DNA from 2 places in the Variovorax sp. LG9.2 genome. Region 1 is predicted to be linked to the other one. Evidence: riboswitches for the same ligand, from Rfam matches in the RefSeq annotation. Region 1 holds a riboswitch; the other holds the start of a gene.
What was found. Region 1 has a riboswitch for thiamine pyrophosphate ahead of QN413_RS06770 (TonB-dependent siderophore receptor). Riboswitches for the same ligand answer to the same signal wherever they lie in the genome.

Region 1 (14,261 bases):
TCCAATCACCGTGAGGTACGAAGCGCGCGTGGAGCGACTCGTGCGCCACGCCGCGTCCTGGCGCCTCGTCGATGCGAGCGGCGACATCTTGGTCGAGGCCGATCGCGTGGTCATCGCGGCCGGCATCGACAGCCGCACCCTCGCGCCTGCATTGCCTTTGCAACCGGTGCGTGGCCAAGTTGCATGGGGCCACGCGCCACACGATGCCGATCTGCCGGACATGCCAATCAACGGCGACGGTCATCTGATCGCGCGCGTGCCGGCAACCGATGCCGAAGCAACCGGTTCGCTCTGGCTTGCCGGCGCCACCTTCGATCGCGACAGCGTCGATCTGGAACCGCACGCATCGGACACCGAACGCAACAGCGATCGGCTGACGCGCCTGCACCCAGGCGCCGCAGCATCGCTCGACGTCGCCGCAGCCAACGCATGGGTCGGCATCCGTTGCGCCTCGTCCGACCGCCGCCCGCTCGTCGGCCCGCTCGATGAAGCAGGCTGGCCCGGCGTCTGGGTCAGCACCGCGATGGGCTCGCGCGGCCTCACCTTCTCCGCCCTCTGCGCCGAACTCCTCGCAGCCCACTGGCACGGCGAGCCACTTCCTTTGCCGACGACGCTGGCAAGGGCGCTCGACACACGGCGCCTCGCCAAGCCGGTCAAGGACTGAGGGTGTAGCGTGAGAATGCGGGATGGCCCTTCGCTACGACATCACCCACACCACCACTTACCGCTACAACAAGCCCGTCACCTTCGGCTTGCACCGGATCATGTTCCGCCCGCGCGACAGCCACGATCTGCGTGTGCTGGCGACCGACCTCAAGGTCAGCCTCGGCGCCAACATCCGGCTGATTCAAGACCCGCATTCCAACTCGGTTGCGCTGGTGCAGCCGCTGGGAGAGGCGACCGAACTAAAGATCGTCTGCTCGTTCACCATCGAACAGGTGCCGTCGCTGCTTGACCAGCTGGTGCTGCACCCGGCGGCGGAGTTCCTGCCCTTTGCCTATTCGGTCCAGGACCGGCTCGACCTCGAGCATTACCTGCGTCCGCACCACGACGACCCGCAAGGCGAGTTGATTCGCTGGGCGCACCAGTTTTTGCAGACCGACGCACCCAACAGCACGCGCGATGTGCTGGCGCGCATGAACGCGCACATCGGCAAGAGCCTGACCTATGCAGCGCGCGATGAAGAAGGCACGCAGACGCCGCTCGAAACGCTCCAGCTCGGCAGCGGCAGTTGCCGCGACTACGCGCTGTTGATGATGGAGGCGGCACGGCGGCTGGGCGTGGCGACGCGTTTCGTGTCGGGCTATCTGTACGACGCAGCGCTCGACTCGCGCGCCATCGAGGCGGCGGCAGCGGGTCCGGCGGCCGGCAGTATCAGCGCCACCACAGGAGCCGGCTCTACGCACGCATGGCTTCACGCGTACCTTCCGGGCGCGGGCTGGGTCGCCTACGACCCGACCAACAATCTGATGGGCAGCGCGCAGTTGATCCGAGTCGGAGTGGCGCGCGATCCGTCCCAAGCTGCGCCCATTGCCGGCAGTTGGTTCGGCGCGCCCGACTCGTACGAAGGAATGACAGCAACGGTCGTCGTGACGCGCCGCCGGCACTGATTTTTCAGGCAGACCACGTAAGGGTTCGATAAAAGTTTCGTAGGACGAAAGGCCGACTCCGCCGCGTTGTCGCGCGCGCGATACCACCTCAGGGAAAGTCCCTGCTCCGTTGATTTTGGTGCGCCATACGCTCACCCCGCCGAACGGCACAACAACACAAAGTACGGAGACATTCATGAGCAAAAAGCGCATCCCGCTTCTCGTCATTGCAACGCTGTCCCTTGCCGCTTGCGGCGGCGGCGGCGGTGGTGGTTACAACGGTCCCCTTCCCATCGCAGCAGCGCCAACGCCTGCACCCGCACCGGCCCCTGCGCCCGCACCTGCCCCTGCACCGGCCCCCGAGGAGAAGCGCCTGCAAGATAGCCGCACTTCGTTTGCACCCTCGCCCGCCGATGCAGCCGCGACGACCTTTGCTGCGCTCGTGGTGGACCCGTCCGATACGGTCGTCAACACGACGACCAGCCGCTGGCAAGGCGTGCTCGGCGGTGCGCTCTATCGCGTCGAGGTGCCGGCCAACTGGAACGGCAAGCTGGTCATGTATGCGCACGGCTACCGCGGTCAAGGCAATCAACTGACTGTCGACAATCCGGGCATCCGGCGCTACCTGATCCAGAACGGATACGCCTGGGCCGCGTCGAGCTACAGCAAGAACTTCTACGACGTGCGCGCCGGCATCGAAGACACCAACGCCTTGGCGCTCGGGTTCAACAAGATCGCTGCGGCCAACAATCGCACGCTTGCCGCGCCGAGCAAGATCTACATCACGGGCGTGTCGATGGGCGGCCATATCACTGCGGCAGCCATTGAAGACGAGGCCTATGCGACCGAAAACAACAAGGTCAAGTACAACGGCGCCGCGCCGATGTGCGGCGTGCTGGGCGACACCGAGTTGTTCGACTACTTTGCCGGCGCGCAGGTGACTGCGCAGGTCGAAGCGAGCTTGCCGAAATATCCGTTCCTCAACTGGACCGACATTTCTGCGCAGGTGGTTGGAACGCTGTTCACCCCCAGCTTCCCAACCGCTCCGGTGACCGCAACCGCGGGTGTCGGCGTCAAGTACCAGAGCGTGGTGAAAAACCTGACCGGTGGCGAGCGTCCGATCGCTGCGGTGGGCTTCGCCTACGGCGGTACCTTCCCGATCGTCATCGGCGTCTTTGGCGGCGACGGCACCATCAACGGCATCCTGAACAAGAGCGTGATCGACACCAACCGTTTGACCTACACGATCGATGGCGACGCGGCAGGCTCGACAACGCTCAACGCTTCGGCACTCAAGCTGACCGCGGCGGTCGACGCCAACCGGCTTCGCACCGACGGCCTGCGCTGGATTCCGAAGACCAACGGGCAGTTCAAGATTCCAGTGGTCACGCTCCACACGCTCGGCGATTTCTACGTGCCTTTCAGCATGGAGCAGATCTACCAGCAGCGCGTGGCGGCCAACGGCAACAGCACATGGCTGGTACAGCGCGCGGTTCGCGGCGCTTCGCATTGCGACTTCACCACTGCGGAAATGGCCGAAACCTTCGACGCAATGATCAAGTGGGAACGTGACGGCGTGAAGCCAGGCGGCGACGATGTGGTGACCGCGGCAACTGTCGCCGCACCGGCGTATGGCTGCACCTACACACGTAATACAACGAACCCGAACGACGACACCAATCCAAACGTGGCTGCACTTCGGGGTGCGATTGCGGCTTCGCCCGGCGGCACTTGCCCCCCATGAACGTCGCTTGAAGCGATAGCGAAAAAAAGAGGCCTTTCGGCCTCTTTTTCATTGAGCGCTACACATGCAATCCTCTCCAAATATTGCAATAGTTACTAAATGTGAACTAATGCGCTTGTCCCCTTCGGACGGCAGAACTAAAACCGATGTTCTTCCTGAACGCCCCCGAAAGGACCAAGACGTGAACACCGACCGAGTAGCCCTGATCGTCGACGAACCCATTCCTGGCCACTACTACTGGATCCTGCAGCGCCAGGACGGTGCAGCCTGTCGTGCGGTCGCTGCCGCCGAAGGCCCGCTGCCGAGCCACGGCCTGGCACTGATGGCGGGCACCACCGCGTTGCAGCGCCGCTTGAGTTCCCGCGTGCTCGACCGCCGCCCGCTGCCACCCGTGCTCGACTTCGAACAGCCCCGCATCGACTTCGCGCCGACCTCGCTTCAGTGAATTGCCGGTGCGCCGCAGAGCGCACCTTGCTTTGATCGGCCTCGATCGGGCACTCGACCGGAGAGGCCGTTTTGCGCGCTGTCCAATCGATCGCCGATCCATGTCCAGCGACAGACGCTGACGACAGTCAGCGGTCGCTGTCGACACCCGCTCGCCGCGCCCTTGCCGCGCGCTCGCTAATATCCGGTGCCGATGCGCGCCGCGATTCCTTACCCGAGTCTTTCCTCAGCACGTCGCTCTCTTATCCGAAGCGCGCCCCGAATCGTCCGGCAACCCGCATGGGCGTTGAAGAATATGCTTATCCGCATAAGGCGCGAACCAAAAAATAGTTTGCTTCCATAAGGCGTGCTTTTAAAGTCCGGGCTCCCTGGTTGCAGCGGACCGTGGCACCACGATCGCCCCCAGAACGTTTATCACGATGTACCAATACACAGAATTCGACCGTCAGTTCGTGCACCTGCGTGCAGCGCAATTCCGCGACCAGCTGGAACGCTGGCAAGGCGGCAAACTCTCCGAAGACGAGTTCAAGCCGCTGCGCTTGCAAAACGGCTGGTATGTGCAACGCTATGCGCCGATGCTCCGCGTAGCCGTGCCTTACGGCGAACTGTCGAGCAGGCAAATTCGCGTACTGGCGCGCATCGCGCGCGAATACGACGAGCCGGAGGCCGAGGTCTACAAGACGGCACTCAAGACGCAAGGCAAGCTCGGCACGTTGAAACTGCCGACGCACTATGCGCACTTTTCGACGCGCCAGAACGTTCAGTACAACTGGATTCCTCTGGCCAAGAGCGCCGATGTGATGGACCTCCTGGCGTCGGTCGACATGCACGGCATCCAGACCAGCGGAAACTGCATTCGCAACATCACCAGCGACGAGCGCGCCGGCATCGCCATCGACGAGATTGCCGATCCGCGCCCCTTCGCTGAAATCATGCGGCAGTGGAGCACGCTGCACCCCGAGTTCGCCTTTTTGCCGCGCAAGTTCAAGATCGCCATCACCGGTGCCACCGAAGACCGCGCCGCCACCGGCTGGCACGACGTGGGCCTGCATCTGGTGAAGAACGATGCCGACGAACTGGGCTTTCGCGTTCAGGTCGGCGGCGGCATGGGCCGCACCCCGATCATCGGCACCGTACTGCGCCAGTTCCTGCCGTGGGACCAGATCATGAATTACCTCGAGGCGGTGGTTCGGGTCTACAACCGCTACGGCCGGCGCGACAACATCTACAAGGCACGCATCAAGATCCTGGTGAAGGCCGAAGGCCAGCGCTACATCGACGATGTCGAGGCCGAGTACAAGCAAATCGTCGAGCATGACGGTGCGCCGCACACCATCACGCAGGCCGAATACGACCGCGTGTCCGCCACCTTCGTCCCGCCGACGTTGGCCACGCGAGTGCTGCAGAGCGCCGAGCAAACCGCCATCGACCTGCAAAAGCACGCGGCCGACGATGTGCAGTTCGCACGCTGGCTGGCACGTAACGTGGCACCGCACAAGAACCCCGCCCTGCGCGCGGTCACGCTGTCTTTCAAGCGTCTGCACCAGGCGCCGGGCGATGCGGATGCCGACCAGCTCGACACCATCGCGCAGCTGTCGGACCGCTTCTCGGCCGGCGAAGCACGCGTCACGCACGACCAGAACGTCGTGCTGCCTTGGGTACATGCCGAAGACCTGCATGCGCTGTGGCTCAACGCTCGCGAAGCCGGCTTTGCCAGCGCCAACGTGCGCCTGCTCACCGACATGATCGCCTGCCCCGGCGGCGACTTTTGCGCGCTCGCGAATGCGCGCTCGATCCCTATCGCCGAAGCCATCACCGAGCGCTATCAAGACCTCGACGAGCTCGACGACCTCGGCGAAATCGATCTGCACATCAGCGGCTGCATCAACTCCTGCGGCCACCACCACAGCGGCCACATCGGCATCCTGGGCGTCGACAAGGACGGCAAGGAGTGGTACCAGGTCTCGCTCGGCGGCTCCGACGGCTCCAAGCTCAGCGGCACGCCGCAGGCCGGCAAGGCGGTGGGCCCTTCCTTCTCCGCAGCCGAGGTGCCGGAGGTGATCGAAGCGGTGCTCGGCACCTACCGCGACACGCGCAATGCGGGCGAGACTTTCATCGACACGCTGCGCCGCGTCGGGCACGACCCGTTCAAGGCGTCGGCCAACGGTGCGCGCTTCAAGGTGGAGGCCACTGCATGACCGCCTCCAGCCAAACGAAGTACACATTGCAGCTCGTCGCCAACGAAGACCATGTCGACGACGGCGACCCCAAGGTCATGCAACTCGCCAACGATGCCGATCCGCTCGCGATCGAGGTGTGCCTGGCCGACGTCGAGCGCATCGACCTCAACTTCCCCAAGTTCACCGACGGACGTGCGTATAGCCAGGCCTTTTTGCTGCGCCGCCGTCTCGGCTTCAAGGGCGACATCCGCGCCACCGGCGACGTGCTGATCGACCAGCTGGTGCAAATGGAGCGCACCGGCTTCAGCAGCGCGGTATTGAAAGAAGGCGTGGACGCCTCCGCGGCGCAACGCCAGTTCGAACGTTTCTCAGGCTTCTATCAGGGCGACGCAATACACACCGCGCCGCATTTCGCGACATGAACACCGACCTCGACCTCGACCTCCAGCATGTCAACGCCGAACTCGGCCGCAATGCCCAGGGCCTCGTGGACTGGGCGATCGGCCTGGGCCAGCCCGCGATCGTCACCACCAATTTCCGCCCCTTCGAAGCTGTGATCCTGCACATGGTCACGCGCGCGAAGCCCGACGTGCCGGTGATCTGGATGGACAACGGCTACAACACCGAGGCCACCTACCGATTTGCCGATGAAGTGACAAAGCAGCTGGGGCTCAATCTGCACATCTACCTGCCGCGCCGTTCGCGTGCGCATCGCGAAGCAGTGGACGGCCCGACGCCCGCGCTGGACGACCCGCGCCATGCCGCGTTCACGCAAGAGGTGAAGCTGGAGCCCTTCGCGCGTGCGCTGCGCGAGACCGCACCGAAGGTCTGGTTCACCGCACTGCGTGCCACCGACACCGCCGTGCGTGCACAAATGGACCCCGTCAGCCTCAATCCGGATGGCTTGATCAAGCTCGCGCCGCTGCTTCACTGGTCGTCGAAAGACCTGTACGAATACTGCGAGGCGCATGGCCTGCCCAACAACTTCGACTACGTGGACCCGACCAAGGGCGAAGACAACCGCGAGTGTGGTCTGCACCTCGCGCATTGACGTCGCAACCTTGAACAGCCCCTCCCGATGAACGCCCGTACCGAAGCCGATCTGCTGCTCCCCGACATGCACTCTCCCGCGCGCCTTTCCAACACCCAACTCGATGCGCTCGAAGAAGAGACGATCTTTATCCTGCGTGAAGTCGCCGGCGCCTTCGAGCGTCCCACCCTCTTGTTTTCAGGCGGCAAGGATTCGCTGGTGCTGTTGAAGTGCGCCGAAAAGGCGTTCGGCTCGGGGCGCATTCCTTATCCGCTGCTGATGATCGACACCGGCCACAACTTCCCTGAAGTGACGGCCTTTCGTGATCACCGTGCGAATGAACTCGGCGCGGAGTTGATCGTGCGCAGCGTCGAAGATTCGATGGCGCGCGGCACCGTGCGTCTGGCGCATGCGGGCGAGTCGCGCAACGCGCACCAGTCGGTCACGCTGCTCGAAGCCATCGAAGAGTTCCGCTTCGACGCGCTCATCGGCGGTGCCCGGCGCGACGAAGAAAAGGCGCGTGCCAAGGAGCGCATCTTTTCGCACCGGGATTCATTCGGGCAGTGGCAGCCGAAAGATCAACGCCCGGAGTTGTGGACGCTTTTCAACACGCGGCACGCACCCGGCGAACACTTTCGAGTCTTTCCGATTTCCAACTGGACCGAGCTCGACGTCTGGCAGTACATCGAGCGCGAGAACGTCGAGTTGCCTTCGATCTACTACACGCACAAGCGTGAAGTGGTCGAGCGCCGCGGCCTGCTGGTGCCGGTGACCGAACTCACGCCGCCGCGCGCCGGCGAGCATGTCGAAGTCCGCGACGTGCGCTTTCGCACCGTGGGCGACATCACGACCACCTGCCCGGTCGCCAGCCTGGCAGCCGATGCGGGTGATGTCGTCATCGAAACGCTGACGGTGAATGTCAGCGAGCGCGGCGCCACGCGAATGGACGACATGACGTCCGAGGCTTCCATGGAAAAGCGCAAGAAAGACGGGTACTTTTGATGAACGCAACGACCCTCGCATCTGACTTGACCGAAGTCCAGAACCACGCGGGCGACACCGGTACGGCTTTGCGCTTCATTACCTGCGGCAGCGTCGACGACGGCAAGAGCACGCTCATCGGCCGGTTGCTGGTCGACAGCAAGACCGTGCTGCAAGACCAGCTGGCAGGCGTGCAGCGCGGTGGTGAAACCGACCTTGCGTTGCTGACCGATGGCTTGTCGGCCGAGCGCGAGCAAGGCATCACGATCGACGTGGCCTACCGATATTTCTCGACTGCCAAGCGAAAGTTCATCATCGGCGACGCGCCCGGACACGAGCAATACACCCGCAACATGGTGACCGCCGCTTCGGCCGCCGACGCCGCCGTGGTGCTGGTCGACGCAACCAAGCTGGGATGGGCCGGCGAAGTGCTCGACGGTGAAGTGGTCCAGCAGGACCTGCTGCCGCAAACCCGCCGGCATACGCTGCTGTGCAACCTGCTGCGCGTGCAGTCGATCGTCTTCGCGGTCAACAAGCTCGACGCGATGGACGATGCCGATCTCGCCTTTGAGCGTATCTCGTCGGCGATCAACGGCTTTGCCGAAGCGGCCGGTGTGGCGGTCGCGGCCATCGTGCCGATCTCCGCGCTGAAGGGCTGGAACGTCGCGACGCATTGCACCGAGCGCGCCGACTGGTGCGGCTACAGCGGTCCGACCCTGCTCGAACTGCTAGAGCAACTGCCGGTGACCGCGCAAGACGAAGCCGTGCCGTTTGCCTTTCCGGTGCAGTGGGTCGAAAAGTTCTCGTCATCGGCCGACACCTCGCAAGGCCGCCGCATCTTCTGGGGCCGGGTCGCCAGCGGCCACGTCGAGCCCGGCCAGCGCGTGACCGTGCTGCCGAGCAACCAGACCGCGACCGTTGCGCAGGTGCTGAGCCACACGCGTCAGCCGAAGACCGTGCATGCGGGCCACAGCGCCGGCATCGTGTTGGATCGCGAACTCGATGTGTCGCGCGGCGACTGGCTGCTGGCGCCCGACGCCTTCGAGCCGGTGCGGGAAATCACCGCCACCGTCGCCTGGCTCGACGATGAACCGCTGGTGGCCGGCCGCATCTACTGGGCGCTGCAAGGGCATCGCTGGGTCAAGGCCAAGGTCGCTCGCATCATCGACCGAGTGAACATCACGACGCTCGAATCCGAGCCGACTGCGCAGCTGGAAGCCAACGCCATCGGCGACATCGTGCTGGCGTTGCAACAGCCGCTCGCTGTGCTGCCGTTTTCGCAATCGCGCGCCCTCGGCTCGCTGGTGCTGGTCGACACCGCCACCAACAAGACCTCGGCTGCAGTGCTGGTGCAACCCGCCAGTTAAAATTCAGGGTTTCCCCGATCGCTTTGCCTCTCAAAAGAACATGACACACGTCGTCTCCGAATCGTGCATCCGCTGCAAATACACCGACTGCGTGGACGTGTGCCCCGTCGACTGCTTCCGTGAGGGTCCCAATATGCTGGTGATCGATCCGGACGAGTGCATCGATTGCGCGGTGTGCATTCCCGAGTGCCCCGTCAACGCGATCTACGCCGAAGAAGACCTGCCGGCAGACCAGCTGGCTTTCATCAAGCTCAATGCCGAGCTGGCACTGGCCGACGGCTGGAAGAGCATCACCAAGCGCAAGCCGCCGCCGGCCGACGCCGACGACTGGAAAGACAAGACCGACAAGATCGGGGAGCTGGTGCGCTGACCACTCTCGGCACGCCGATCGAGACCGACGCCCTCATCATCGGCGCCGGCCCGGTCGGGCTGTTTCAGGCCTTCCAACTTGGCCTGCTCGAAATCTCCTGCCACATCGTCGATGCGCTGCCTGCTGCGGGTGGGCAATGCGTGGCCCTTTATGCAGACAAGCCGCTCTACGACATTCCAGGCACGCCAGTTACCAGCGGCCGTCAACTTGCGCAGTCGATGTTGCAGCAGGTCGCACCGTTCAAGCCGGAGTTTCACTTCGGCGAGCAGGTAGCGACGCTAGAACGGCAGGCGGACAACCGCTTCCTTTTGAGCACCTCCAACGGCACCGCATTTCTGGCGAAAACCGTGTTCGTTGCAGGCGGTGTCGGCGCCTTCGTGCCGAAGCGCATCGCCATCGACGGCATCGCGCAATTCGAAGGCACACGGCTTTTCTATCACCCGGAATCGCTGACTGGCTTTGCCGGCAAGACGGTGGTGGTGAACGGTGGTGACGACGTTGCGCTCGACACCGCCATTCGGCTGATCGACATTGCGCAACGCGTGACGCTGCTGCATCGCCGCGACGGGTTTCAGGCCGAAGAAGCCACCGTCGCCCGCTTTCGCATGCTGGTAGACGATGGCAAGCTCGGCTTCAGCGTCGGTCAACCGACTGCGTTCGACGAGCGCCGTCTGCGGATCACGACACCCGACGCGCAAACAGTCGATCTGCCACTCGATGCGCTCATCGGCTGCCTCGGCATTTCGCCGCGGCTCGGGCCCATTGCCGATTGGGGACTGGCGCTCGAACGCAAGCAAGTGCCGGTCGATACGGCAAGGTTCGAAACCCGCGAACGCGGCGTGTTCGCTGTCGGCGACATCAACACCTATCCAGGCAAGAAGAAGCTCATCGTCTGCGGGTTTCACGAGGCGACACTGGCGGCCTGGGGCGCAGCCGAAATCGTGTTTCCGGGCAAGTCGATCCCGCTGCAGTACACGACGACCAGCACGCGTTTGCACACCCTGCTGGGTGTTGATCACCCGCGCTGAACCGGTGCATGGAGTGCGTCTCCACGAAAAGGGCCCGCCGCCAACTGCAACGTCAACATTTCCCCGCATCTTTTTCCCTAACTCAAGGAGCATCGCCATGAACATCCAGCCCTACATCTTCTTCGAAAGTAACTGCGCCGAAGCCATGCGCTTCTACGAGAAGGCGCTTCGCGGCAAGCTCGAAATGATGGTGACGCACGCCGAAATGCCCGACTTCGACGCCACCAAATTCCCGCCCGGTACTGCCGAGCGAATCATGCATGCGCGACTCGTGGTGGATGGCCAGGTGCTGATGGCATCGGACAACGGTTCCGGCATGCCATACGACGGCATGAAGGGCTTTACCGTCACCCTCACCTACCCGGATGTCGCCGAAGGAAAGCGCGTGTTCGACGCGCTGGCGGAGGGCGGACAGGTGCGCATGCCCTTCGGCAAGACCTTCTGGGCCGAAGCATTCGGCATGACGGTCGACCGCTTCGGTACGCCGTGGATGGTCAACGCCGGCTTGTCCGATCCGACATCGCCGAACTGACACATGAGCGGCATTCCCCGCATGAGCAGCTCGCTCGACTCGCGCAAGCGCTGGCTCACGCTGATGGTTCTGTGCCTCGGCGTGCTGATGATCGTGCTCGACACGACCATCGTGAATGTCGCGCTGCCTTCGATCCGCGCCGATCTCAAGTTCTCCGAGACGTCGTTGGTGTGGGTCGTCAATGCGGGCTACCGACAGGCATTTACGGTCGGCGCGTTGTTCGCGGCGGCGGCCGGTGTGATCGGCGCGGTGTGGCTGCGCACCGCCTCGCCGTCGGCCGCGGCATCGCCCTCCTCGTCACCCACCCCGTCCTCATGACGGCAACCATCCAGTAACTCTTCAAGTTCCCCTTTCAACCCTCGTTCAGAAAGTTCTGCCATGGCTCGCTATGTCGATGGATTCGTCGTTCCGGTTCCAACCGCCAAACTGGATGCCTATCGGCGCCTCGCGCGCAAGGCCGGCAAGATATGGAAAGAGCATGGCGCGCTCGAGTCCATCGAGTGTGTCGCCGATGATGTGAAGCCCGGCAAGCTCACGTCGTTCCCGCAGAGCGTGAAGTTGAAAGACGATGAAACGGTCGTCTTCTCGTGGATCGTTTTCAGCTCGCGCAAGCAGCGCGACGCCGTCAACGCCAAGGTCATGAAAGACCCGCGACTGGCTGACATGATGGACCCGAAGGCGATGCCGTTCGACGGCAAACGCATGATCTGGGGCGGCTTCAAGACACTCGTCGAACTCTGATAGGGCTTGCGGGTCGCATCACGACTCGCCCTTGCTTTTCTGTCGCTAGAATCCGGTCACCTTGCGTTCCAGCGCAAGGCCGCTAGGGGTGTTGAAGCGCTGATCTTTTCTGCGCCGAGACTGAGAAAGTCCCTTTGAACCTGATTGAGGTAATCCTCGCGCAGGGAAGCATGTCCAGGGCCGCAGCACTTCTCTCAGTCTGCAGAAAGCTCCGCAAGCCGACCTGCCATCACGTCGGAAGAACGTCATGGCAACCCGCAGTTCCGCCCAGAAGAAGTCTGGCCCCCGATGGCGCACTGCGCCTGTTCCCCAGGCGTTGGCCACTTTGTTCCTGATCGCGGCCGCGAGCGCCCAGGCGCAAACCACGCTCCCCGCCATCACCGTGAACGAGCAGACCGCACCGGTGCAAGCGGACATCAGCGGCTTCGGCGACGTGCCTTTGCGCGAGTTGCCCATCACCGCAACTGTCATCGGCAGCAAGCAGATCCAGGACAGTGGCGCACGCCGACTGGCCGACCTCACAAAGTTCGATTCGTCGGTGACAGATGCCTACAACGCGGCCGGCTACTGGGACTATCTGACGGTGCGCGGCTTCGTGCTGGACAACCGCTTCAACTACCGGCGCGAGGGCTTGCCCATCAGCGCCGAAACGTCGATTCCGCTCGACAACAAGGAGCGCGTCGAGATCCTGCACGGCACCAGCGGCATCCAGGCCGGCACCAGCGCCCCCGGCGGGCTGGTCAACTACGTCGTCAAGCGGCCGACATCGCAAGACCTGCGCGAAGTGCGTATCGAAACAACGAGCCGCGGCAGCGTGCTGGGCGCGGTCGACCTCGGCGGCCGCTTTGGCGACGACAAGCAGTTCGGCTACCGGCTCAATGCCGTCAACGAAAACCTGAAGCCGCCTACGCACAACCTGGACGGCAACCGCAACCTCTTTTCGCTCGCGGCGGATTGGCGCATCACGCCGGACTCGTTGTTCGAAGCGGAGATCGAATACAGCCACAAGGCGCAGCCGAGCCAGAACGGCTACAGCCTGCTCGGCAACGTGTTGCCTCCGGTGCCGAATCCGCGCCTCAACCTGAACAACCAGCCGTGGTCCCAACCCTCGGTATTCAATGCGCTGACCGGCAGCCTTCGCTTCACGCAGGCCATCAACGCCGACTGGCGCTGGAGTGCGCAGATCGGCCAGCAGCGCCTCAAGACCGACGATCGCCTGGCCTACGCTTTTGGCTGCAGCGCCGAAGGCAACTACGACCGCTACTGCTCCGACGGCACCTTCGATTTCTACGACTTCAGGAGCGAAAACGAACGACGTCGACTGACCGCCGGCCAAGTCAACCTGAAGGGCAACGTGATGACCGGCAGCGTGAAGCACGAGCTCGGCTTCGGCATCTTGCAGAGCCGCGTGCGCAACCGGTTCGAAGACCAGGCCTACAACTACGTCGGCACCGGCAACATCTTCGGTACGGCGGTGGTGCCGGCCGACCCGACGATGGACATCCCCAACACCAATCGCGACGAGCGCTCGACCGAGTACACGGTGCAAGACGCCATCCATTGGAACGACAAGTTCACGACATGGCTCGGCGTGCGCTACACGCACCTCAGTCGCGGCAGCGTGCGCACCGACGGCTCCGACCCGACGCAGTACAGCCAGAACATCACCACCCCGTGGGTCGCGGCCAGCTACGCGTTTCAGCCCGGCTTGCTCGGCTATGTGAGCTGGGGCAAAGGCGTCGAGTCGGAGATCGTGCCGAACAGGGCGTCGCAGTACAGCAATGCCGGCGAAGCCTTGCCCGCCCTCACCTCCAAGCAGTGGGAGATCGGCCTGAAGGGCGGCGGCAACGTGGCGGACGGCGCCCTTAATTGGCAAGTGGCGTACTTCGACATCTCGCGGCCGATGACCAACCTCGACAGCTGCGACGCCAGCGGCGCGTTGTGCAACGGTCAATACGACGGCCGCGCCGTGCACCGCGGACTCGAAGCCAATGCGCAATGGACCACCGGGCCGTGGCGCTTTGGCGGGGGCGTGACCCTGATCGACGCCAAGCGTCGCGACAGCACGTTAGACCCTGCCGCCAACGGACAGCATCCGACCAACGTGCCCAACCAGGTAGTGCGCGCGCTGGTCGGTTACCAGTTCGCCGCCGTGCCTGGCCTGAGCACGCAACTGCTGATGTCGCACGAAGGCCGACGCAACGTGCTGCCCGACGGATCGATCCAGCTGCCGTCGTGGACCCGCTTCGACGCCG
Region 2 (14,261 bases), on a different contig from region 1:
GGCAAGCCCCCCGATGGGCGCTTGCCGCGCTGCTGGCTGTGCTCGGCATGGTTGGGCCGTTTTCGATCGACACCTACATCCCGGCGTTCTCGGGCATCGCGCAATCGATCGGGGCGACGCCTGTCGAGATGCAGCAGACGCTGTCGGCGTACCTCTTCGGCTTCGCCTTCATGAACCTGTTCCACGGTGCGCTGTCGGACAGCTTCGGGCGTCGGCCGGTCGTGCTGTGGGGTATGGCGGTGTTCACGCTCGCGTCGCTCGGCTGTGCGCTGTCGCAGAATATCGGCCAGCTCGTGCTGTTCCGCGCGCTGCAGGGCCTGTCGACCGGTGCCGGCATCGTGGTGTCGCGTGCGGTGATTCGCGACATGTTCCCGCCCGCCGAGGCGCAACGCGTCATGTCGCAGGTCACGATCTATTTCGGCGTCGCGCCGGCCATTGCGCCCATCGTCGGCGGCTTTTTGTTCGTGCACCTGGGTTGGCACAGCGTGTTCTGGTTTCTGGTGGCGGTAGGCTGCGTACTGTTTACCGCCAACTACAAGTTGCTACCCGAGACGCTGCACGTAAGTCATCGGCAGCCATTCGAGTTCAAGCACCTGATGCGCGGTTATTGGGACTTGTGCTCTGACCCGCGCTTTCTGCTGCTTGCGCTGGCCAGCGGCGTGCCGTTCAACGGCATGTTTCTTTACGTGCTCGCTGCACCGGCTTTTCTAGGTGACCATTTGCAGCTCGCGCCGACGCAGTTCTTCTGGTTCTTCCTGCTGACCATCGGCGGCATCATGTCGGGCGCATGGGTCAGCGGCCGTATGGCCGGCAAGGTCACACCCAAAAGGCAGATTCGCGACGGCTTCCTGATCATGCTGGTGACGTCGATCGTCAACGTGGCGGCCAACGCCGTCTTTGCGCCGCACGCGGCCTGGTCGCTGTGGCCGATCGCCTTCTTCGCGTTCGGCTGGGCACTGATGGTGCCGGTCGTCACGCTGCTGGTGCTCGACCTGCATCCCGAACGCCGCGGCATGGCGTCGTCACTGCAGGCCGTGATCGGCTCGACTGCCAACGGCATCGTCGCTGGCGTGATCGCGCCGCTCGTCATGCACTCGCCATTGGCGCTTGCGGTGACGTCGATCCTGATGCTGTCCATCGGGCTCGTGGCGTGGGTCTGGCTGCATGGCCGCTGGCCGGAGATCGGCCGGCGCATCGCGGTCTGAACAGACTGACCAAGGCGCAGGCAAGTCACCCGCGCCTGGACGACGGCGTGAAGCGCGGGCCTTCGGCCTTCATCCACTTTTCCAGCGCTTCCGCGAAGCCTGCAGACGCCGGTGACGTCACGCGGCGCAGCGGCCGGTACAGGCAGACGTGGCGCATGACTTCGGGTGCAGTCACACGACGCATCACCAAACCCCAGCGCTCACCCGCCCACACGCCGACATAGGCCGGTGACAGCGTCGCTGCCAAGCCCGCCGCGGCAATGCCGAGCGCAGTCGAGATGTTATCGACCACGTCGATTGGCGTGATGCGCTCGTCTTCCGGCAGACCGAGCCGCATCTGCGCCACGCTGCGTTCATGGTCGCGGCCAGCGGTAACGAGCGCATGCGCGCGCAGGTCGCGCCAGCGCAGCGTGCGCTTGGTGGCGAGCGGGTGGTCCGGCGCACACCACAACACCCAGGGACTTTCGAACAGCGGCACGCGCTGCACGTCGTCGCCGGTCGGCCTGTCAGGACCGATCGCCAGATCGACATCACCGCTCGCGACCATCTCGACGAGTTGCTCGACCGCGGCATCTCGAATGCGGACTACGACCTTGGGCCGCAGCCCTGCGTAGTCGCGGATCGCGCGCGGCAGCATGGCGCTCGCGATGACCATCGGCGCCGCCACGCGCACCAGGCCGGCGGCGCGATTGCGCAGATCGGCGGCCGCGGCTTCTGCCAAGCGAAGGTGCTTGAGCACGGGTTCGATGGCGCCGAGAAACTCCTTGCCTGCTGCGGTCAGCGCGACGCGGCGCGTGCTGCGCTCGAACAACTTGAAGCCGGCAGACGACTCGAGTTCGACGACGAGTTGACTCACTGCCGATGGCGTGAGCGCCAGTCGATCGGCCGCGGCAGTAAAGCTGAGCGTGTCGGAAACGGTGGTGAATGCGTCGAGTTGGCGCAGTGTGTAGCGGGGCAATGGCATCGTTCGATTATCCAGCCCAGCTACGCAATCGACCCAAAAGCATCGATTGTCTTCATGGCCGCTAGCAGGGAGACTTGCGACCGTTACAACGAACGAGAGACAACGCAATGCTCGACCACGCGACACACAAGACGCTCGCGCTCGCGCTGCACGAATCCGAACGCAACCGCGTGCAGGTCGAACATTTCTCCAAACGCTATCCGGCGATGGAGATCGCAGACAGCTACGCCATACAAAGGGAATGGGTCGCCCTCAAGCTGGCCGAAGGTCGCACCATCAAGGGCCACAAGATCGGCCTTACATCGCGCGCGATGCAGGTGTCTTCGAACATCACCGAGCCGGATTACGGCGCGTTGCTCGACGACATGTTCTTTCGCGAGGGTGCCGACATTCCGGCCGCACGATTCATTCTTCCGCGCGTCGAGGTCGAGCTCGCCTTCATGTTGCAGCGCGACCTGCGTGGCCCCAACGTCAGCATCTTCGACGTGCTCGCAGCGACCGACTACGTGGTGCCCGCCATCGAGATCATCGATGCGCGCATCGAGCAGGCCGATCGCATCACAAAAGTACCGCGCAAGGTGTTCGACACCATCGCAGACAACGCAGCCAATGCCGGCATCGTCATGGGCGGACGGCCGGTCAAACCCGATGCGGTCGACCTTCGCTGGTGTGGCGCCCTGCTCTACAAGAATGGGGTCATCGAAGAGTCGGGCCTGGCGGCTGCCGTGCTCAATCATCCGGCCAACGGCATCGTGTGGCTGGTCAACAAACTGGCAGAGCACGACGAAGGATTGAAGGCCGGCGAAGTCGTGCTGGCCGGCTCTTTCACGCGGCCCGTGGCCGCGGCGGCGGGCGATGTTTTTCACGCCGACTACGGCCCGCTCGGCGCCATCGCATTTCGATTCGTCTGAACCCGCCATGACATCCATGATCCACGTCGCGGGTATCCACGTCTCGCCCGACCACTACATCGACGGCCAGCGCGTCGCATCGACCGAAACCTTCGAGCTACGCTCGCCGATCGACCAGCGCGTGCTGGGCCATATCAGTGAAGGCAGCGATGCCCAGGTCGACGCCGCCATCACGGCAGCGCAGCGCGCATTCCCTGCCTGGGCCGCACTTGGCGCCGAAGGCCGCAAGCCCATCCTCGACCGCTTCGCCGACGAAATCGGCAAGCGTGCAGACGCCTTCTGCATGCTCGAATCGAACGATGCCGGCGTGCTGCTGTCGCGCATGAAGCATGGCGTCGTGCCACGCGCGATGCTCAACATCCGCTGGTTCGCCGAGCACGCACTGACGTTGCAAGACAGGCCGATCGATACCGAGCAGGCGACGCACATCGTGCGGCACGATGCGGCCGGCGTCGTCGCCATCATCACGCCGTGGAACGCGCCGCTGATGCTCACGACCTGGAAGCTCGGTCCGGCGCTGGCCGCGGGCAACACGGTCGTCGTCAAGCCGCCGGAATGGGCGCCGCTCACCTGCTCGATGCTGGCCGACGCGGCCCATGCGGCTGGCCTGCCGCCGGGTGTTCTCAACTTCGTGCAGGGCGCGGGCGCAACCACGGGCGCGCGTCTGGTGAGTGATCCGCGACTCGCGCGCGTTTCGTTCACGGGATCGGTCGGCACGGCCAAACGAATCGCGCAAGCCGCTGCGGCCAATCTCGTGCCATGCAGCCTCGAACTCGGCGGCAAGTCGCCCTTCATCGTGCTCGAAGATGCCGACCTCGACGGCGCGGCTGCGACGGGTGCGCTGATGTACCGCAACGCCGGTCAGGTGTGTCTCGCGGGCACCCGCTTTCTCGTCCACTCGAAGGTCGCCAACACCTTCGTCTCGCGCATGCGGGCGCATGTCGAACAGCTGACCGTCGGCGATCCGCGCGAGGCTGCAACGGAAGTCGGCCCCATCATTCATCCGCGCCAGGTCGAGCGCGTGAAAGCGTTCGTCGAACGTGCCGTAGCCGACGGCGCCGAGTTGCTGTGGGGCGGCGCAATGCATCCGTTCGGCGCGCAGTATTTCCAGCCGACCATGCTCACTCATGTGAAGCAGGATTCGGAGATCGTGCAGAACGAAGTCTTCGGCCCGGTGCTCACGCTGCAGACCTTCGACGACGACGCCGAGGTCATCGCGATGGCCAACGGAACCGACTACGGCCTCGGCGGTGTCTGCTACGGAGAGGTGGCGCATGCGACCGCCATTGCCATGCAGGTCGCGACCGGTTTCATCTGGGTCAACTCCTTCGGTATCCGCGATCTGGCGGCGCCGTTCGGCGGCATCAAGCGCTCCGGTGTCGGACGCGAAGGTGGCGACTGGAGCTTCGAATTTTTCTGCGACGTGAAAGACGTCGTGGTGCCGAAGAAGCCTTTCAAGGCCAGCTTCAGCCACCGTTGAAAGGAGAACGACATGGCACAGATCGTCGGCGCCGCACTGGTGTCGCACCACCCCGGCTTGATGCAGGACGACGACTTCCGCGTGAAGATGGGCGACGGCGCGGACTCGGACCTGATCGCTGGTTACCAGCGCCTGCGCGACCGCATCGACGCGGTACGGCCCGACACCTTCGTGCTGTTCGATACGCACTGGTTCACGACCGGCTATCACCTCATCGACGGCGGTGCGCACATGCAAGGCACCTACACATCCGACGAGATGCCCTGGTACCTGCACGGCCAGCACTACGACTACCGCGGATCGCCTGCGCTCGCGGAGCTCATCGAAGAGGTCGCGGTGGAACAGGGCGTGATGAGCAAGGCGATCTATGACGAAGCGTTGCCGCGGCACTACGCGACCATCAACGTGGTCAACAAGCTTGTGCACGGTGAGCGGGTGGTGTCTGTCAGCACCTGCCAGAACTGCCAGCCGCGCCACTACCTCGAGTCGGGCCGCGTTGTCGGCGAGGCGATCCGGCGCATGGGCGCCGACATCGGCGAGCGCGTGGTGCTGCTGGCTTCAGGGGCGCTGAGTCACAAGTTCAATGAGATCGACTGGGTGCAGAAACATCCGCGGATGTACCACGAGGCCAACGTGTCACGGCCATCGAACGTGGCGGCCGACAAGGAAGCGATCGCGCTGCTTGCGCAAGGACGGCACGACCTCGTCCTCGACCAATGGGACAGCAAGTTTCGCCCGCTGCCGTGGGAAGGTTTTGGCGGCCATTACCTGCAGATGATCGGTGCGCTCGGTGGCGCCGATTGCCGCAGCAAGGGGACCGCGTTGTCCGACTACGAGAACGCACGCGGTACCGGCAACGTCCACATGTGGTTCGACATCGAGACCACCGAGGCGAAGACAACGCAAGAGGCTTTGGCATGAGCAAGTACCTGCACGAATTTCCGTTCGCGGAACTGCCAGCGGTGATGCGCGGCCCGCGGGTCGAGCGCCGCCGTGTGCTGAGCCATGGCTCGCCATACTGGGGCACCGTGATCGACGGCGACACGCTGCGACTCGACGACGGTCGCGACGTCGCGCTGGCCGATGTCACGCACCTGCCACCGTGCGAGCCGACCAAGATCATCTGCGTGCACCTGTCGTACAGCTCGCGCGGCATGGAGACGCGCAACAAGGCCAAGCCGACGGAGACGCCGACCTATTTCACCAAGCCGCCGACCGCGATGAACGCGCACGGCGGTGAACTCGTGAAGCCTGCCGACTGCAGCTACCTCAACTACGAAGGCGAGCTCGCCGTCGTCATCGGCAAGGTATGCCGCAACGTGACGCCCGACGAAGCCTGGGACTACATGCTCGGCTTCGCACCGGCGCTCGACATGGGACTGCAGAACTTTCGCGACACCGACCAGGGCTCGATGCTGCGCGTGAAGGGCGCCGACGGGATGCTACCGATCGGCCCGGGCCTGGTGACCGGCGTCAACATCTTCGACCAGACCTTGCGCACCTACCGCAACGGCCTGCTCGTTCAGGAGGCCCACATCGGCGACGAGATGGTCTGGGGACCGCACTACATGGTGGCCGACATTGCACGCCACATCACGCTGATGCCCGGCGACGTGGTGCTGACCGGCACGCCGTGCCATTCACGATCGGTCGATCCGGGCGACACCGTCGAAGTGGACATCACGGGCATCGGGCGGCTGACCAGTCATGTGGTCGCGGGCTCGGTGCCACGCGCTTCTGCCCTCGGCGTCGGCCACGCACCGACCGATTCAGACGAAGTGCGGCGCGTGGCGATGGGTCACGATCCGCGGGTGCCGGATCGCTTCAAGGACAACTACCGGGCGGCGGCGCAAGTCCCCAACCGTTAGGCAGGCTCGGGTGCGGCAGGGGCAGCAGCGACTCTTGCTGAGCTTGCTCCGGTCGCTTGTGCTTCTTCAATGCCGTGGTTGCGACGCCTTCGCGCAATGCCGTCGCCAGCACCGGCACGGTGGTCGTCGCGTCGACACCCAACGCGCGCACGACGCACACGCCCGACACACCGCACGCGGCCGCCTCACTCACCTGCCCCGGCTGCAAGATGCCGCCAATCGCAACGACTGGCGCACCGGCCATGGCGTTCCACCAGCGCAGGTTGTCCAGCCCTTGCGGGCGCCACGGCATGTCTTTGGTGAGCGTCGGCCACACCGGCCCGCACGCCACGTAGCGCGGCGCCAGGGCACGGGTCCGGCACAGCTCCCACAGACTGTGCGAACTGATGCCGAGTGCGAGTCCACTGCGCAGCAGCTCGCCGCGACCCGCCTCACCCAGCGCCAGTAAGTCGTCCTGCCCGAGATGCACGCCGCTGGCGCCCAACTCCTGCGCCAGCGCCCAGTGGTCGTTGATGAACAACTCCGCCTTCGCCGCGCGGCAAGCCGCCACGCTGCGCGCGATTTCGTCGCGCAGCATCGCCGTCCAGCGCGCGTCGGGCGCTTGGGCTGGATTCGCGGCATCGAACAGCGGCGGCGTCTTGATGCGCAGTTGCACCGAGCGCACACCGGCGGCCAGCACCTGTCGCACGCGTTCGGCGCTGTCGACGATGGCGTAGAGACCCAGCAACGGATCGTCGCTGCGGCGTGGTGCCGCGAAGCAGGCCGCCTCGCCCCACGACATGCGCGGCAACAGCGCAGGGTCGGCGTGAAAGCCCGGCCGTGCGATCACAGGTCCTGCGCCGGTGCCTGCCGCATGACCGCTTTGGAGCGCCTGCGTGGTCGCCATCTTCGCAAGGACGAGCGCATCGGCCGCGACGTAGCCGAGTGCCAACGCTGCGGCAACACTGCTCGCGAAAGTGCAGCCGGTGCCGTGGTTGTGCGTCGTGTCGACACGCGGCGATGCGAGCCAGCCGGCGGCGTGCTCGGTGTCGATCCAGTCGAGTGCCTCACGCTGCGCACTCTGCACATGGTCCGTGCTGTCGCCGCCGGTAATGCAAGCCGCCGCAGCGCCGCACGCGCGCAGTCGTCGGGCGAGTGCCGGCACGTCGCTGCGGCCAGCGTCATCGCTATCGCCAAGGCCGCTGTCTTGCGCCTCCAACAAACGATGCGCCTCGCGCACGTTCGGCGTGACGACCGTGGCGCGCGGCAGCAGCAGCGCACGGTAGGCCTGCAACACGGCCGCGTCGGCGAACGGCGCGCCACTGCTGGCCGCCAGCACCGGGTCGACGACCAACCCGACCGGGTGATCGCGGCGCAGCCGGTCGATCCAGCGCGCCACGCATTCGATCTGCGCCACACCGCCCAGCAAACCGGTCTTGATGACCAGCGGCGGCATGTCGGCAGCGAGTGCTTCGAGTTGTGCGTCGAGCCACGCGACCGGCAGCGGCTCGATGCGCGCGACGCTGCGCGAGTTTTGCGCGGTGACAGCCGCCACCACCGGACACAGGTGCACGCCGAAGGCATCGGCGGCGCGCTGATCGGCTGCCAGCCCCGCGCCGCCGCCGCTGTCGGTGCCGGCGATGCTCCAGATCACCGGCGGCCTCATCGCGCGACCTCGCCGATCAGAAATGGTTGCCCACCCACCGGCGTGCTGGCGACCGCGAAGTCTTGCCGTGCCATGACGCCGGCTTGCCAGCCACCGCGCCCGGCCTCGACGGCATGCCGAAACGCACCGGCCATTCGCACCGGGTCGCGCGCTTGTGCGACCGCAGAATTCAACAGCACCGCGTCGAAGCCCATCTCCATCGCCAATGCCGCGTGCGAGGGCGCACCGAGGCCGGCGTCGACGATCAACGTCGCGTCGGGCAGCCGCTCGCGCAAGGTGCGCAGGGCCCAGGGGTTCAACAGCCCCTGCCCCGAGCCGATCGGCGCGCCCCACGGCATGAGCACGGCGCAACCCGCATCGAGCAATCGCCGGCAGGTGACGAGGTCGTCGGTGCAATACGGCCACACTACGAAGCCGTCGCGAACCAGCGTCTGTGCAGCGACCAGCAGTTCGGCCGGGTCGGGCTGCAGCGTGTGCTCGTCGCCCACGACCTCCAGCTTGATCCACCGGGTGTCGTACATCTCACGCGCCATGTGCGCCAGCGTGACCGCGTCGCGTGCGGTGCGACAGCCGGCGGTGTTGGGCAACAGGCGGGCGCCCTGTCGCAGCAGTGCCTCGCGCACGATCGTCATGAAGCCGTTGTCGCCACCGCCGCCATCCGTTCTTGCCATCGCCCGCTTCAGGCCGACGGTGACGACCTGCGTACCAGCGGCAGCGATGGCGTCGCGCAGCGTGTGCGGCGATGGATAGCCGGCCGTGCCGAGCAAGAAGCGGCTGCGCATCTGCACGCCATCGACCGTCCAGAAGTCGTCGGATGCAGTGGCGGCGGGTTGCGTGGGTTGTTCTGTCATCACAAGTCTCCCCGGCTCAGCCGCCGACGATGGGTTGAAAAAACAGCACGACATCACCGCTTTGCAGCACGCGCCGGTCGCGTTGTCCGCGCGGCACGAAGTCGCCGTTGATGGCCGTGCCCATGGCCAGCGGCGCGTGGCCCAGCGACTGCATCAATGCAGCCAGCGTCATGCCGGCAGCGACTTCGCGAGGTGCACCGTCGAGTTGCACGGTGATCGTTGCGATGGGCTTGCCGGTATGCATGTCGGTTTGGGTGGCGTCGGTCACGCGGTTCAGGTCGTTCATGTCAGTCATGTCGTTCATGCAGCAAGCGCCTCTTCCACCAACGCTGGCGCCAGCAGCCAGCCATGCCTGAACAGTCCGTTGATGCGCACCAGTCCGTCGCGCACTTCCACCACCGGCGCATGGTCCGGTAATGCGGGTCGCAGGTTACGGTCGAGCCGCAGGATGCGGGCTTCGGCGAGCGCGGGCAGGATGCTGTGCGCCGCGGCCATCAACTCGACCGCGCTTTGCAACGACACCGGCGAACGGTCTTCGCTTTCGATCTCGCTCGCGCCCACGACGACAACGTCACCGGGCCGCGGCACGACATAGACGCGGTGCCGAGGATGCAGCAGTCGGACGGGCCGCGTCAGCCCGAGTCCCGGCGCATGCAGCCAGACAGTTTCACCACGAACGCCGCGCACCGGCAAGGCGGGCCGCGCGCCCACGCCGCGCACGTCGAACACCGTGTCGAAGCGCTGCCAGCCGAGTCTCTCGACGTGCAGGGCGCCGGGCTCGAGGTCGGTCACGCGGCGCTGCCAACACCAGCGCACACCGGCCGCGCCGTCGTGCAGTGCCGCCATCGCGGCGGCAGCGTCGATCTGCGCTTCACCCGGCAGCAGCCATGCATGCGCCACGCTGGCGAGCGCCGGTTCGAGCGCTGCCAATGCGGCTGCATCGAGAGTCTCTGCCGGCATCAGCCCGGCGACTTCGTGGTTGCCAAGGCGGGCGAGCACGCGCTCGGCGCTGCCCTTGTCGGCGCGGTGCGCGAGCATCAGACTGCCGCGTTCCGCGAAGTGCGGCGGCCCCGGAAGCTGCCGCACGATGTCGCGCCAAAGCCCAATGGAACGCAGGCCCCGCACGGCGATGTCGGCGGTCGCGTTGTCGAGTTCGGCCAGCGGGCTCAACATGCCGGCCGCGGTGAAGCCGGCGGCACCCTGGCCGTTGAAGCGCGCTACCGCGTCGTCGGCCGGATCGAACACCGTCACCGCATGGCCGGCGCGCGACAGCTGCCAGGCGAGCAAGCGCCCGAGCAGCCCGGCACCGGCGATGCCCATGCTTTTGGCGTGCGCCATGGAAGGCGCCACTCAGGCCTGCGGCACGATCGGAATGTAGAGCTCGCCGCCGGCTGCCTTGAACTCGCTTGACTTGCTGGCCATGCCCGCATCGAGCGCCTGTGTTTCGGTCAGGCCGCGCAGTGCCGCGAACTCGCGCACCTCCTGCGTGATCTTCATCGAACAGAATTTCGGGCCGCACATGGAACAGAAGTGCGCGACCTTGCTGCTGTCTTTGGGCAAGGTCTCATCGTGGAATTCGCGAGCGGTGTCGGGGTCGAGACCGAGGTTGAACTGGTCCTGCCAACGAAAGTCGAAGCGCGCCTGCGACAGCGCATCGTCACGCGCCCGTGCGCCGGGATGGCCCTTGGCCACGTCGGCCGCGTGGGCTGCGATCTTGTAGGCGATGATTCCCTGCTTCACGTCGTCGCGGTCCGGCAGGCCCAGGTGTTCCTTGGGCGTGACGTAGCACAGCATGGCGGTGCCGGCCCAGCCGATCATGGCGGCGCCGATGGCGCTCGCGATGTGGTCGTAGCCCGGCGCGATGTCGATGGTCAGCGGCCCGAGTGTGTAGAACGGCGCTTCGTGACAGGTCTTCAACTGCTCGTCCATGTTGGCCTGGATCAAGTGCATCGGCACGTGGCCCGGTCCTTCGATCATGGTCTGCACGTCGTGCTTCCAGGCGATTTTGGTGAGCTCGCCCAGCGTGTGCAGTTCGGCAAACTGGGCCTCGTCGTTGGCATCCGATGCGCAGCCCGGGCGCAACGCATCGCCCAGCGAAAAGCTCACGTCGTAAGCCTTCATGATGTCGCAGATGTCTTCGAAGTGCGTGTAGAGAAAGCTTTCCTTGTGGTGCGTGATGCACCACTTGGCCATGATCGATCCGCCGCGCGACACGATGCCGGTACGCCGCCCCGCCGTCAGATGGATGAAGCCCAGGCGCAGTCCGGCATGGATGGTGAAGTAGTCGACGCCTTGTTCCGCCTGCTCGATCAGCGTGTCGCGGTAGATCTCCCAGGTGAGGTCTTCGGCCACGCCGTTCACCTTCTCGAGCGCCTGATAGATCGGCACGGTGCCGATCGGCACCGGGCTGTTGCGCACGATCCAGTCGCGCGTGGTGTGGATGTTGCGGCCGGTCGACAGGTCCATCACGTTGTCTGCGCCCCAACGGATCGACCACACCAGCTTTTCGACTTCTTCCTCGATGCTCGAGGTGACTGCCGAATTGCCGATGTTGGCGTTGATCTTGACCTTGAAGTTGCGCCCGATCGCCATCGGCTCGACTTCGGGATGGTTGATGTTGCCCGGGATGATGGCGCGGCCACGGGCCACTTCGTCGCGCACGAACTCGGGCGTGATGATCTTGGGAATGTTCGCGCCCATCGGGTTGCCGGCGAGGCGTTTTTCGCGCGCCGCATCGGCCATGTACGGCGCCATCCATTCGCGCTTGCCGTTCTCGCGCAACGCGACGTATTCCATCTCGGGCGTGACGATGCCGCGCCGCGCGTAGTGCATCTGCGTCACGTTGCCGCTCTGGCCGGCACCGGTGCGGGCGCGCCGTGGCGTGCGTTGCAACGAGGCGGCGCCGGCACGCAATTCGGCAATGCGCTGGGCATCGCGGTCGGCATGCGTCGCCCCGTCGTCCAGCGCCAGATGCAGGCGGCCTTCATAGCTTTCGGTGTCGCCGCGCTCGGCCACCCACATATCGCGCACGCTCGGCAGTCCGCGGCGCACGTCGATGTCGATCGTGGCATCGGTGTAAGGGCCGGAGGTGTCGTAGAGCGAGACGCGCTCGCCATTGGTTAACGCCACCTCGCGCACCGGCACGTTGAGGTCTGGGCGGCTGCCGGCGATGATGCCTTTGGTGGAAGCGGGAAAGGGTTCGCGGGTGAGCGCGAGAAGAGACGCGAACTTGTCGATGGCATTCATGCGGGGCACTCCTGGTTGCAAGACAACGGGTGCTCCGCGATGGCTCCGGGACAGCGCCCGTCATCGGCGGACGGGCACACAGGGGAGTCGCAGCTCTTCTTACGCTGGTATGAACCAGATCAAGTTCGCGGGTTCGGACTGACCATCTCAGCACGCGCTTGCGTGCACCCCGGAGCGGGGCCGATTCTGGGCATGGTGCGCGCGGAAGTCAACCAGCAATGCCCCGCCTGACGGTCTTCCACCGCAACGTTGGGGCGGTGAAAATAAGTCCTGCCCGGAGACCGCGAGACTGCACGGTGTCTCCTCAGTGACTTCTCAGTGATTGCGCTGTGGGCTGTTCAAGAAAAAACCATGACGACTTCAGCATCTCCCACACCGTACAAACGCGACTTCCCGACAGCGTTCGGCGCCATTCGCAAGCTGCTCGCCGATGGCAACGACACGACACAGGTGTTCGTCATCATGCGAGCGCTCAACGGCCCGGCACCGCGCCATAACTACGCTCGCTTGATGCACACGCCGGCTGGCAGAAAGCTTGCCTACCGCCGCGTCGAACTAGCGGAGCGATTCTCCGATCCGGCCTTCATCGCGAGCTTTGCGCCGGGCACCGTCGGCGCCGAGTACCGCGCGTTTCTTGAACGAACCGGATACAGCGCCGCCGGTCTGGCAGAGATATCCAATCTCAAACGTGAGCCGCTGGTCGAAGACCCTTACGCATGGAGCGCAAGGCGCACGCGCGACGTGCACGACATCTGGCACGTGCTCACCGGCTACAAGGCCGACGAGAGTCTGGGTGAAGCGGCGCTGGTCGCGTTCAGCTTCGCCCAATCGGGCGGACTGGGCTGGGCCTTTATTGCGTTGGCTGCCTCCTTGAAGAGTCTGCGCGTGACTGGAAATTCCGTGTTCGCGCGTGCGGTGATCGAAGGCTGGCGCAACGGCCGCAAGGCGGCGTGGCTACTGGGTGAAGACTACGAGTTGCTTTTGCACGAGCCGCTCCCCGCAGCGCGCGAACGCCTCGGCATCGCGCCTCCGACCCGCTATGTGTCGGCGCAAGGCGTGCTGGCCGAGCATCTCGCCTGATGGCGCTCGTTCGATGACGCCTATGCGGCGGCTGCCCGGCTCGGCGCTTCTCCTGGCCGCCGCATTGCTCGCGGGTTGTGGCAGTCAGCAAACTTCAGCGCCCCGCGCGCCACGCGCCGCGCTGTCATCGGAGCAAGCCAACGACATCGCGATCCATGCACTCGGTCTGGTCGGTACGCCCTATCGATATGGTGGCAATACGATCGAAGGCGGCTTCGATTGCAGCGGCCTCATCGGCTATGTCTACCGCTCCCGCATGGGCGCCACGCCGCCGCGCACGGTGGCGCAACTCTCCGACTTCGGCGATCCGGTAGCGACACGCGAACTCCGCTCCGGCGACATGGTGCTTTTCGGAAGCGGAAGGCCGACGCATGCCGGCATCTACGTCGGTGAAGGGCGCTTCGTGCATGCGCCTTCGACTGGTGGTGAAGTACGGCTCGACCGGCTCGACGGTCCTTACTGGTCGCGGCAGACGCTCAAGGTGCGGCGGCTTTGATGTGCGTCAAACCCGATGACATCGCTCGGCCGCAAGATCGCGCCAGACACTTGAGGATCGATCCATGTTCAAACGCATTCTTGTAGCCACCGACGGCTCTACGTTGTCGAAGAAGGCCGTGCGCGCTGCCATCACGCTGGCGGCGCTGCACGACGCGCAACTGGTCGCGCTGACCGTCGTGCCGCGCTATCCGACGAGCTACCTCGATGGCGCGATGGCGTTTTCTGCCGAGGAGATCGCAACCACCGAAAAGCGCTGGGCCGACTCCGCGCAAGCCGTGCTCGACGACATCGTTACGGCCGCCGAGGCCAAAGGCGTGGACATCAAGACCGCGACCATGAGTTCCGATCAGGTGGCCGAATCGGTGATCCGCGCGGCACGCAAGCATCGCAGCGAGCTGATCGTGATGGCATCCCATGGCCGCAAGGGGTTGAAGCGGTTGCTGCTGGGCAGCGAGACGCAGCATGTGCTCACGCACTCTTCTCTGCCGGTGCTGGTGCTGCGCTGAAGCTCAT

Region 2: another riboswitch for thiamine pyrophosphate. It lies ahead of thiC (phosphomethylpyrimidine synthase ThiC); the one in region 1 lies ahead of QN413_RS06770 (TonB-dependent siderophore receptor).

The regions. Positions count from the first base shown of each region.
Region 1 is NZ_JASJXB010000005.1:37,463-51,723, reverse strand. It holds gene mnmC (FAD-dependent 5-carboxymethylaminomethyl-2-thiouridine(34) oxidoreductase MnmC) at 1-664, shown strand, start outside; gene QN413_RS06835 (transglutaminase family protein) at 687-1,610, shown strand; gene QN413_RS06830 (alpha/beta hydrolase) at 1,786-3,333, shown strand; gene QN413_RS06825 (hypothetical protein) at 3,515-3,778, shown strand; gene QN413_RS06820 (nitrite/sulfite reductase) at 4,197-5,975, shown strand; gene QN413_RS06815 (DUF934 domain-containing protein) at 5,972-6,379, shown strand; gene QN413_RS06810 (phosphoadenosine phosphosulfate reductase family protein) at 6,376-7,008, shown strand; gene cysD (sulfate adenylyltransferase subunit CysD) at 7,036-7,989, shown strand; gene QN413_RS06800 (sulfate adenylyltransferase subunit 1) at 7,989-9,335, shown strand; gene fdxA (ferredoxin FdxA) at 9,376-9,705, shown strand; gene QN413_RS06790 (NAD(P)/FAD-dependent oxidoreductase) at 9,663-10,733, shown strand; gene QN413_RS06785 (VOC family protein) at 10,831-11,265, shown strand; partial or broken gene QN413_RS06780 (MFS transporter) at 11,287-11,451, shown strand; gene QN413_RS06775 (DUF1428 domain-containing protein) at 11,644-12,006, shown strand; TPP riboswitch at 12,081-12,190, shown strand; gene QN413_RS06770 (TonB-dependent siderophore receptor) at 12,254-14,261, shown strand, end outside.
Region 2 is NZ_JASJXB010000008.1:35,405-49,665, forward strand. It holds gene QN413_RS10420 (multidrug effflux MFS transporter) at 1-1,205, shown strand, start outside; gene QN413_RS10425 (LysR family transcriptional regulator) at 1,231-2,169, opposite strand; gene hpaH (2-oxo-hept-4-ene-1,7-dioate hydratase) at 2,277-3,080, shown strand; gene QN413_RS10435 (aldehyde dehydrogenase family protein) at 3,088-4,560, shown strand; gene QN413_RS10440 (extradiol ring-cleavage dioxygenase) at 4,573-5,481, shown strand; gene QN413_RS10445 (fumarylacetoacetate hydrolase family protein) at 5,478-6,428, shown strand; gene QN413_RS10450 (bifunctional hydroxymethylpyrimidine kinase/phosphomethylpyrimidine kinase) at 6,385-8,073, opposite strand; gene QN413_RS10455 (thiazole synthase) at 8,070-8,924, opposite strand; gene thiS (sulfur carrier protein ThiS) at 8,941-9,228, opposite strand; gene QN413_RS10465 (FAD-dependent oxidoreductase) at 9,225-10,262, opposite strand; gene thiC (phosphomethylpyrimidine synthase ThiC) at 10,275-12,170, opposite strand; TPP riboswitch at 12,250-12,352, opposite strand; gene QN413_RS10475 (Coq4 family protein) at 12,522-13,250, shown strand; gene QN413_RS10480 (C40 family peptidase) at 13,273-13,746, shown strand; gene QN413_RS10485 (universal stress protein) at 13,811-14,254, shown strand.